DNA from 2 places in the Caballeronia sp. HLA56 genome. Region 1 is predicted to be linked to the other one. Evidence: riboswitches for the same ligand, from Rfam matches in the RefSeq annotation. Region 1 holds a riboswitch; the other holds the start of a gene.
What was found. Region 1 has a riboswitch for cobalamin ahead of ACYQ47_RS33040 (TonB-dependent receptor domain-containing protein). Riboswitches for the same ligand answer to the same signal wherever they lie in the genome.
Positions count from the first base shown of each region.

Region 2: linked by a shared signal. The riboswitch ahead of ACYQ47_RS03980 (CbtB domain-containing protein) and the one ahead of ACYQ47_RS33040 (TonB-dependent receptor domain-containing protein) in region 1 are both predicted to bind cobalamin.

Region 1 covers NZ_BAAHOB010000005.1:2,883,866-2,888,486, reverse strand. The annotation lists gene ACYQ47_RS33065 (SIMPL domain-containing protein) at 1-559, opposite strand, end outside; gene ACYQ47_RS33060 (EVE domain-containing protein) at 653-1,111, opposite strand; RNA gene ssrS (6S RNA) at 1,189-1,371, opposite strand; gene ACYQ47_RS33050 (cell division protein ZapA) at 1,494-1,808, opposite strand; gene ACYQ47_RS33045 (ATPase) at 1,805-2,191, opposite strand; cobalamin riboswitch at 2,428-2,751, shown strand; gene ACYQ47_RS33040 (TonB-dependent receptor domain-containing protein) at 2,838-4,621, shown strand, end outside.
Region 2 covers NZ_BAAHOB010000001.1:847,786-852,406, forward strand. The annotation lists gene ACYQ47_RS03965 (cobyrinate a,c-diamide synthase) at 1-848, shown strand, start outside; gene ACYQ47_RS03970 (DUF1289 domain-containing protein) at 845-1,081, shown strand; gene ACYQ47_RS03975 (CbtA family protein) at 1,143-1,925, opposite strand; gene ACYQ47_RS03980 (CbtB domain-containing protein) at 1,935-2,165, opposite strand; cobalamin riboswitch at 2,202-2,325, opposite strand; gene ACYQ47_RS03985 (histidine phosphatase family protein) at 2,367-2,915, shown strand; gene ACYQ47_RS03990 (DUF1428 domain-containing protein) at 2,977-3,348, shown strand; gene ACYQ47_RS03995 (antibiotic biosynthesis monooxygenase family protein) at 3,388-3,702, shown strand; gene ACYQ47_RS04000 (hypothetical protein) at 3,757-4,134, opposite strand; gene lhpI (bifunctional Delta(1)-pyrroline-2-carboxylate/Delta(1)-piperideine-2-carboxylate reductase) at 4,148-4,621, opposite strand, start outside.

The DNA.
Region 1 (4,621 bases):
AGTTGGCGTAGCCGAACGCCTGACTCGCGGCCTGCGCTTCCTTGCGGAACGACTCGATGGCCTGCGTCGAGAGCTTCTGCTCGGCGGCGCGCTGCGCTTCGGGCGACAGCGAGAACGCGACGCTGCCGACTTGCATGGCGTTACTCATCTTGCCCGCGAGCTTGGACGCCGCCGCGAAGTCGTGCGATTCCAGCACGACCTCCGTGCGGCCGCGCCACGCGGAGATCTTGCCGTCGCGATCCGTGCTCGGATAAACCGTGAACGAGCCGCTTTTCGCGGTCACGTTGTCGACGCCTTTTGCTTCGCGCAATGCGGCTTCGGCGCGCTGATTGAGCGTGGTGGTGAGCGACGATGGATCGGCCGCTTCCTGCTCGTAGAACAGCGTGATGTTGACGACATCTTGCGGCACTTGCGCGCTGGCTTGCGCGGATAGCGAAAGCACGCCGGATGGCTGCGGATTGGTGATTACCGACTGAGCGGCGGCCGAAAGCGGAAGCGTGAGCGCGGCGCTCGACATCGCGACGAAGGCGAGGGCGGCGGCGGTTTTCTTGTCGATCATCAAAGGACTCCGAGTGCAAGAGCATCGCGTGATTCGCGACCGCACTTAGGCGCTTCGTTCGTTCCCTTAGTTCCCTTGAACGATTCGCGCGCCCTAGACCAGACGCTCGGTTATGAAGCGCCACTGCGCCTCGGTCACGGGCGTGATCGACAGCCGATTGCCGCGCGCCAGCACTTGCATGTCGGCGAGTTCCGCGTGTTCGCGCAATGTCGCGAGCGGAATCAACGGCGTCTTCTTGACAAAGCGCACATCGACGAGCATCCAGCGCGGCGACTCCTGCACGGACTTGGCGTCGAAGTACAGGCTTTTGGCGTCGAACTGAGTGGGATCGGGATAGGCCGTGGAACAGACTTTGGCGATGCCCGCAATGCCCGGTTCCGGGCAACTCGAATGATAGAAGAGCACGCCGTCGCCGACTTGCATCTGGTCGCGCATGAAGTTGCGCGCCTGATAGTTGCGCACGCCCGTCCACGGGAGGGTTTTCTTCGGCGCGTGCGCGAGATGATCGATGCTCGCTTCGTCCGGTTCGGACTTCATCAGCCAGTAGCGCATGATGGATTCGGCAACGGGGTTTTAAAACGGGCTCGACAAAAGCAAACGGCATCGGTATGAACCGATGCCGCTGGAGTAGGGTCCCCACCTCGGCCGCTAGGCCGGCATCCTGAACCTGGGTTCAAGATTGGTCGCAGTAAGCAACACTTCGGGTACATCAGACAGAGTGACGCGCGCGCCCGTGCTGCAAGTTTCCACAACCGTGCCAATGTAGCATTGGTTCAAGGAATATATGACCTTGGCGAACCAGGCAGGGAGTAGTCACTCTACACCAATCGAATGTCTAATGCAGCCTCTCGACACCAATTGCGCAGTTTCTTTTTTCGATTGACATCGCGCGACCGATTAGCGTTCGCCACGGAGCGGCGTCGCGGCACTTCGGTCACTGCACTTCATACTGCGCGATGACAGCACCAAGCTGTTCGTTCATGGAGTGCATCGTGCGGCGAATTTCCTCGGCGGGGAAGGCCTCGCCATGACGCACGCTTTCTTGCAGCCTCAGCAATTCGGAAGCGAGTGAAAGCGCGGCCATCACCGCGATGCGGTCTTGCCCGCGCACGTTGCTTGCATTGCGCACCTTGTTCATCTCGGCGTCGACCCGTGCCACCGCTTCACGCAGCGCGCCTTCGGTTTCCGGCGAACAGGCGAGGCGATATTGCTGGCCGAGAATGGATACTTCGATCTGCGTGGTCGTCATGCCTTCTCTCCGTGATGATGCTCGCTGTGCTCTCCCGCGTGCGCATGCTCGTGCGCGGCTTGCACATCGTGAGAGCGGGCATCGAGGAGATCGAGCTGATTTTCCGTCTCGGCATGATTCGCGGACTTGCCGCGCGGCAACTTTTCGAGAATCGCGTTCAGGCGGACCTGCGCGTCGTCGATCTTGGCCGAGAGGGAATCACGTTCGGCTTGCAGCGTGTCGCGCTCTTCGCGCATTTGCACGAGCTCTGCCTGCACGTTCGCGTAGTCGCTACGCAGTTGTTCGATTTGTGCTTCAAGCGCGAGACGCGCCTGATTGTGCCGCTCGCTGATCTGGATCAGCCGGCCGATATTTCCTGACAGTGATTCGAGTTCGTTGAGCATGTGCTGCGTCCTCTAAAGACCTCGCATTCTAGCGCGGTTCAACGGAGCTTCCGATAATTGTCTCGTTTCGAGACGTAACAGCACGCGATCATGCGTGCATCGCGATGCATTCGTGTGTGGAAAGCGCGGGCGCTGCCGATGTGTTGCGACGGCGGGTTCTAGTTGGGTTCGTCGTGAGCCGTGTGTCTTGCGATGATCGGCCAGGGTCGTTTCTTGACGGTCCTGAATCGCGCTCCTACACTTGCCGCACTTTTGGTGCTCGCGTCCGCATTCTTTTGCGGGCGCAGTCAAACGGGAAACAGGAAGCGGCGCCGCCAAGGCCACGCCAACCTGTGCTGCCCCCGCAACGGTAAGCGACCGCAACGCAAGTTGCAAGTCGTCCCTTGCGCGTTTTTCGCCGCGCCGTCGTGTGAGTTTGCTTGTGAGTCTGTTTGATTCGCAAGAATCCGCCGCTCGACGCAGGCAAGGCGAAGAACGTGTCGATGCCACTGCGCTTCATGCGTGGGAAGGCGGGACGGTGTGTCGCCAGCCCGGATACCGGCCAACTGTTCAGCGCGTTCGTCTGTTCGCATTCGAGCGCGCTCGTCGCGCATTGGCCTTGCGGGGAGCGAGGTCGCGCCAGCCTACGCATGGGAACATTTCACGCATGGTATCGCCACTTGCCCGACACGCGGGCAGACGCAAAACGATCGAACGCGCCGCGCTCGTCGCCCTCAACACATGGCTGCTCGCTCATGAAGCGCTCGCGGACGAAGCCTCGCAACCGCCGCTCGCGCCCGTCGTCGTGACCGCGGCGCGCACCGCGCAACCTCTCGCCGATACGATCGCGCAGACTTCGCTCTTCGACGCCCAGGATATCGCCGATAGCAATGCCTACGACGCGCTCGGCGTCATCGGTCTTGCGCCCGGCGTGCAGGTGACGCGCAACGGCGGCCCGGGAGCGAATGCAAGCGCGTTCATACGCGGCGCGTCCTCGACGCAATCGCTCGTTTTGATCGACGGCGTGCGTGTGGAGTCCGCATCGCTCGGCTCGGCGCAGCTTGCGCAGATCATGCCGGATCAGATCGACCGCATCGAAGTCGTGAACGGCAACGTGTCGGCGCTGTACGGCTCGGGCGCGATCGGCGGCGTCGTGCAGATCTTCACGAAAGACGGCGAGGCGCATCCGCCGCGCTTCTACTTCGAGACGGAATACGGCAGCTATCACACGCAGCGACAAGCGGCGGGAGTTTCCGGCGCGCTCGATAGCGAAGGCCGCACGACCTTCAGCTTCAACGTATCGCGCGAGAAGACCGATGGTTTCTCGTCGATCGATCCCGCGCTCGCGCCCAACGCCAATCCGAACGCGAACGGTTATCTGAACGAAAGCGTCGCGGCCACGCTGCGTCACAAGTTCGGCGACAAATGGGACGCGGGCGTGCGCTTCTATCAGTCGAACGGCATCGACAGTTTTGACGATGCCTACGGCTTGCCCGGCGATCTCAACGATTCGCACAGTCGCGTGCGGTCGACATCGGTGTTTGCGAACGGCCGTATCACGGACCAGTGGACCACGCATTTCACGGTCGCGCAGGGACAGGACCGCGCGAACATCGAGCAGAACGGCATCTATACGAGCCGCTTCAATTCCGAGGATCGCCAGTATCTGTGGCAGAACGACTTTCGCCTGACGGAGGCGCACAAGCTCCTGTTCGGTTACGAGCATCTCGACCAGACGCTCGATTCGGATCAGTTCAGCGCGCCGGATCGTCACGTGAATTCGGTGTACGCGGGCTATGTGGGACGCTTCGGTCCGAGCGAAGTGCAGGCCAATCTGCGCCACGACCAGTATTCCGATTTCGGCGGCGCGAACAGCTACTATCTGGGCTATGCGTACAACATCGACACGCACTGGCGCGCGAGCGCGAGTTACGCGGCGTCGTTCCGCGCGCCGAGCTTCGACGATCTCTACTATCCGTTCAGCGGCAATCCGTCCATTCAGCCCGAGCGCAGTCATTCGGTGGAAGCGGCGCTGCAGTACGCATCGGACCAAGTGGGCGTGCTGCGCGTGACGGCGTTTCAGACGCGCTATTCGAATCTGATCGATTACGTATCGGACGGCAGCGGCTTCTATATCGCGCAGAACGTCGGACGCGCGAAGGTGCAGGGCGTCGAGGGATCGTGGGCAGGGCATGTCGGCGCCACCGATTTGCGCGCGGGCGTGACGTTCCAGAATCCCGTCGATGAAACCGGCAATCAGGACCTGACGCGCCGTGCGCGGCGTTTCGCGAGTTTCAGCGCGCATCGCTCGATAGGAAGCTGGCGCGTGGGTGGCGAGTGGATCGTGAGCGGTGCGCGCAGCGATTACGATTCGACGCTCGCGGGCTATGGCGTCGTGAATCTGTCGGCGCGCTATGACATCACGAAGTCGTGGTACGTGAGCGCGCGTGT
Region 2 (4,621 bases), on a different contig from region 1:
CGCGCCATGCACAGATGCTGGCCGAAGCCATCCCCGAAGGGCTGCGCTATTGCGGTCATTTTTCGAACGCGGACGATATCGCGCTACCCGAACGTCACCTCGGCCTTACTCAAGCGCGGGAAGTGGCGGACCTGGATGCGCGTCTCGACCGCGCCGCCGATGCCATTGCCGCGACCACGCTTGCCGATTTGCCGCCGCTCGTTCGCTTCGACGACGACATCACGCTAAGTGAACCGCCGCGTCTTCTCGACGGATTGCACATTGCGATCGCGCGGGACGCCGCGTTTTCATTTATTTATCCCGCAAATGTCGATTTGCTAAAGGCATCGGGCGCAAGCGTCAGCTATTTTTCCCCGCTAGCGGATGAGCCCGTACCCGCCCATGTCGATGCGCTCTACTTGCCCGGCGGCTATCCCGAGCTTCATGCCGCGACGCTTGCTTCCAATGCGTGCACGCGCGCTTCGATAAAAGAACATATCGCGCGCAATCGCGCGGTAGTCGCGGAATGCGGCGGTATGCTCTACCTGCTCGACGCACTGACGGATGTCGAAGGCAATCGTCATTCAATGCTAAGCGCCCTTCCCGGCGACGCCACCATGCAACGCCGTCTTTCGCGGCTGGCGATGCAACGAGTCGACACCGCCCACGGTCCACTCACCGGCCACACCTTTCACTATTCGACGCTCAAGACATCGATGCAGCCTTTCACGACAGCCACGCACGCAACGACAGGTGCGCAGGGCGAAGCGCTTTATCGTCATGGCGCGATAACGGCCACTTACATGCACGCTTACTGGCCCTCGAATCCTGCAGCAATGGCTGCGCTCTTTCGCGGCGAAGCGCTATGACGACATCGACCGAAATCGGGCCACGCGATCTCGCCGAGATGATCGAACGCGCCAGCGCGCAGGAGCCAATCGGCTCGCCGTGCACCGGCGTTTGCAAGCTCGACGCATCGAGCGGCCTGTGCGCGGGATGCTTTAGAAGCCGCGAGGAAATTAAATTCTTTAGAACGATGGACGATCACGCGAAGCTCGCGTTGTTCGACCAGTTGCTTGAGCGGCGCGCGGCCTCGCAATGAACGAAGGCTCGCGCTCGTGCTCAAGCGACGCGGGCCTTTTGACATCCATCGAGCATTCGATTCAGGCAGCGGCCATGCGACGCGCTGCCGGACGCTCGAGTTCACGTGACGCAAGCGCGCCGAAGAGCAGTCCAAGCGTTGCCCAGATCAATGCTTGAATACCGACGGCAGTCAGCCTGAAATTCCACAACAACGACGCGGAAAAGTCGGCGGGTACTTCGTCGACAGAAGGCAGTGCCACTTGCGCGATAACCATCAAGACGACATAACCAGCCGCCGCAATAAGCGCCGCGTTCCAGTTGCCGCGACGCGCCTGCAAGCGTCGCTGCGCATAGACCGCGAACACCGCGCCGACGATTGATATGGCCACCATGCCGAAGAAAAGCGCCGTACGCGGACCGATGGTTTCGGCATTGCCCACGGCGGGCGGGTTTGGGGGATATTTGATGAACGGCACGAGCGCAACGCTAACGAAACCAATGAGCGCAAGCAAAACCGACGTTCCGCGCGCATGCAACGAGCCGAGCCGCCCATAAGCCAAGGCAAAGATCAGCGAGAAAATACCGCCTAAAGCCGTGCCGAATACCACCACGCCCGTTAGTAAGCCCAAACCCGCTTGCGTGTCCCGGCTAACGAGTTCTTCATCATCACCGTGACTATGCGATTGCGCTGCCGCCGCTTCATCGTGATGATCGTGTGCGGGCGCTTGTGCATGCTCGTGCTGTTCCTCGAACGCGATAGCCCGAGCAACTGAAGGTTCGCCGAAGCCGCGCGCAAAGCCAAAGCCGATCAGGCCCGCGACGAGTCCCGCGACCATGCCGCGTATAAGCAAGTTGCGAATCATGCTTCGTCCTCAGTGGCACGGAAAGCCGAGCAAGTGTCGGCCATCGTGAACGAATTCGTGGACGTACATGCCCGAGATAATGGACGTTGCACCTTGCTCGGCGCTGACGAAATAAATCGCGATCAGCAGAACGAGGCCGATAAAAACGGCCCAAGGAAGGACCTCACGCACCGGAATGGGGACCGGCGCATCGTTAGCGGGCGTTGCAATGCCAGCGGAAAAAGCCGGCGCGTTGGACATATTCATTGAAATTTCTCCAGGGAAAAGCGCGTCCCGATAGACGAAGAGCATGCAGCGGGGTCTGACTCGCGGCATCGCGCTCTTAGCGCGAACCGCATACAGTGGCGCGACCGTGCCGGGCTTCCACCGGCTTCCTCGCACTGCAGGCTTGCCATTCTATGATGATTGCCGGCAAAGTAAAACGACCATGAGCTAAAGCCTATGCAATCGACACTGATTTTGCTGTGCCACGCCGCCACGCATGCCATGAAAAGCGGGCGTTTTCCGCAAGGCGACGAGCCTGTCGAACAGGCTAAATGCACGCTCGATGTCCCGGGCGAGCCAAGCCGCGTCACATCCAGCCCGGCCCGCGTTGCTTGCGAAACAGCGGCTTGGATCACGACAGATTTTTCGATCGATGTCGCATTCGACGATATCGACTATGGAGAATGGCGCGGTCGTTCCATTCGCGAGATTAGTGAGCGCGAGCCTCAAGACGTTGCGGCGTGGCTTTCCGATCCCCATGCAAGGCCGCATGGCGGCGAGAGCGTGGCAATGCTGTCAAAGCGCGTTGAGAAAGCGCTCGAGGGGCTTGCTTCGAATACGGAGCACGAATGCTGCATAGTCGTAACGCACGCCATCGTCATGAAGGCGGCGCTCTGTATCGTGCGCGACGAACCGTTGTCGTCGATACTCAAGATGGATCTCGCGCCGCTGTCGTCCGTCTTGCTCAAGTTCGCGGAAGGCAAATGGACGTACGTGCCCTCCTGAACTTAGATGGCCGCCCGGTGCTCAAAGCAAGCAGCGACTGGTTCGCTCAAAGGAGACAGCAATGGCGCACTATGTGGATGGTTTCGTCGTACCAGTGCCGATCGACAAGGTCGACGCGTATCGCAGCATGGCCGATGCAGCGGGCAAAATATGGCTGGAGTATGGCGCGCTGCAGTTTGTCGAATGTATTGCCGACGATGTTAAGCCAGGCGAGCTCACCTCGTTCCCTCGAAGCGTACAGCTCAAGGAAGGCGAAACGGTGGTGTTCTCGTGGATCGTCTATGAATCGCGCGAACAGCGTGACGCCGTCAACGCCAAAGTAATGGAAGACTCGCGTCTTAAGAGCATGATGGAAAACGGCGAACCGCCGTTCGATCCCAAACGCATGTTCTTCGGCGGCTTCAGGACGCTGGTCGAACTGTCAAAGGCCTGATTATTTTTCGAATGCCTAAAACCAAGGAGCCATATCGACATGTACATTGCCATGAACCGCTTCAAGATTGTTCCAGGCGCGGAAGCCGATTTCGAACATCTCTGGACAAGCCGCGACACGCATCTCAAGGAAGTGCCGGGCTTCGTGGAGTTCCATCTGCTAAAGGGACCGACGCGGGATGACCATGTCCTCTATTCGAGTCACACGATCTGGACAAACCATGCTGCGTTCGAACAGTGGACTCAGTCGGATGCATTTCGCGCCGCGCATCGCAATGCGGGCGGAGAAACCAGGCAGCTTTACTTAGGCCACCCGGAATTCGAAGGCTTCGAAGTGATTCAGACGGTTAAATAAGAGCCGCCTGTCTTACAAGACCGTGAACGAATTGCGTCGCTCGCTAAGGCCTTCCTAAGCCTTAGCGCCACGCGCCATTCGCTGCAATGTCGATGAATCGATGGCTCCGGCACAAATGCGCACGGCCTCCTTAAGCGTACGTGGACGTCCCTCGCCAAACTGCGATTCAAGCATGGCGACGGCGCGTAAGCGTTCGTCATTGCCCAGCTTCTCGCCAGTCGCAAGCTCCAGCACGGAGATAAAGTAAGCAGCCGGCGGCGCCGCGTTAGGCTGTGCGGACGCACCGCCTGATCCATCATTCCCGTCGTTGCGCGCGGGAAAACCGGGCGTCCATCTGGTGTCGTATCGGCTATTCATGGGTCTGTTCATTTGGGTGCAAAGGCGCTTGCGCCAGCTTTCGATTGAACAGACATTCAGCAAGGAACGTTCCAAGCCAGCTAGCGCCTTAAATAGCGCGGTTGTTTTTGTCTAACAATAAAGCTCTAGCAACTCGACATGCAGCGAGATCCCATGCCGCGCATCCGACGGATTTAAATACGACCGGGCGTTCGTTTTTCACCCTTGCCGTGATTGCTTGTGCAAGTGAATTGACGTTCTCCCATTTCACACCGGCAAGGATGAAATCCCCCGCTTCATGGCGCGCGCCTGCCGGGTCATCGACATACAAAGCGCTTGAATCGATAATGCCCGACGCTATTTCTGCCGCATCAGGCGTAAAGGCGCCAACACCGATGACCAACCGATCTGCTCGCGCCGGCAGCGTATAGACAGGCTGCTTGCTGGTAGTCGCGGTGATGACGACATCGACAGCTTCGGGAATGTTTGAGCTTTCAAGCGCCGCGAGCTTTGGCAAAGCCGCTGCGTAGGCCTTGCAAAAGGCATTCGCACGCTCGGCTCGCGACCCCTGGACGATGATCGA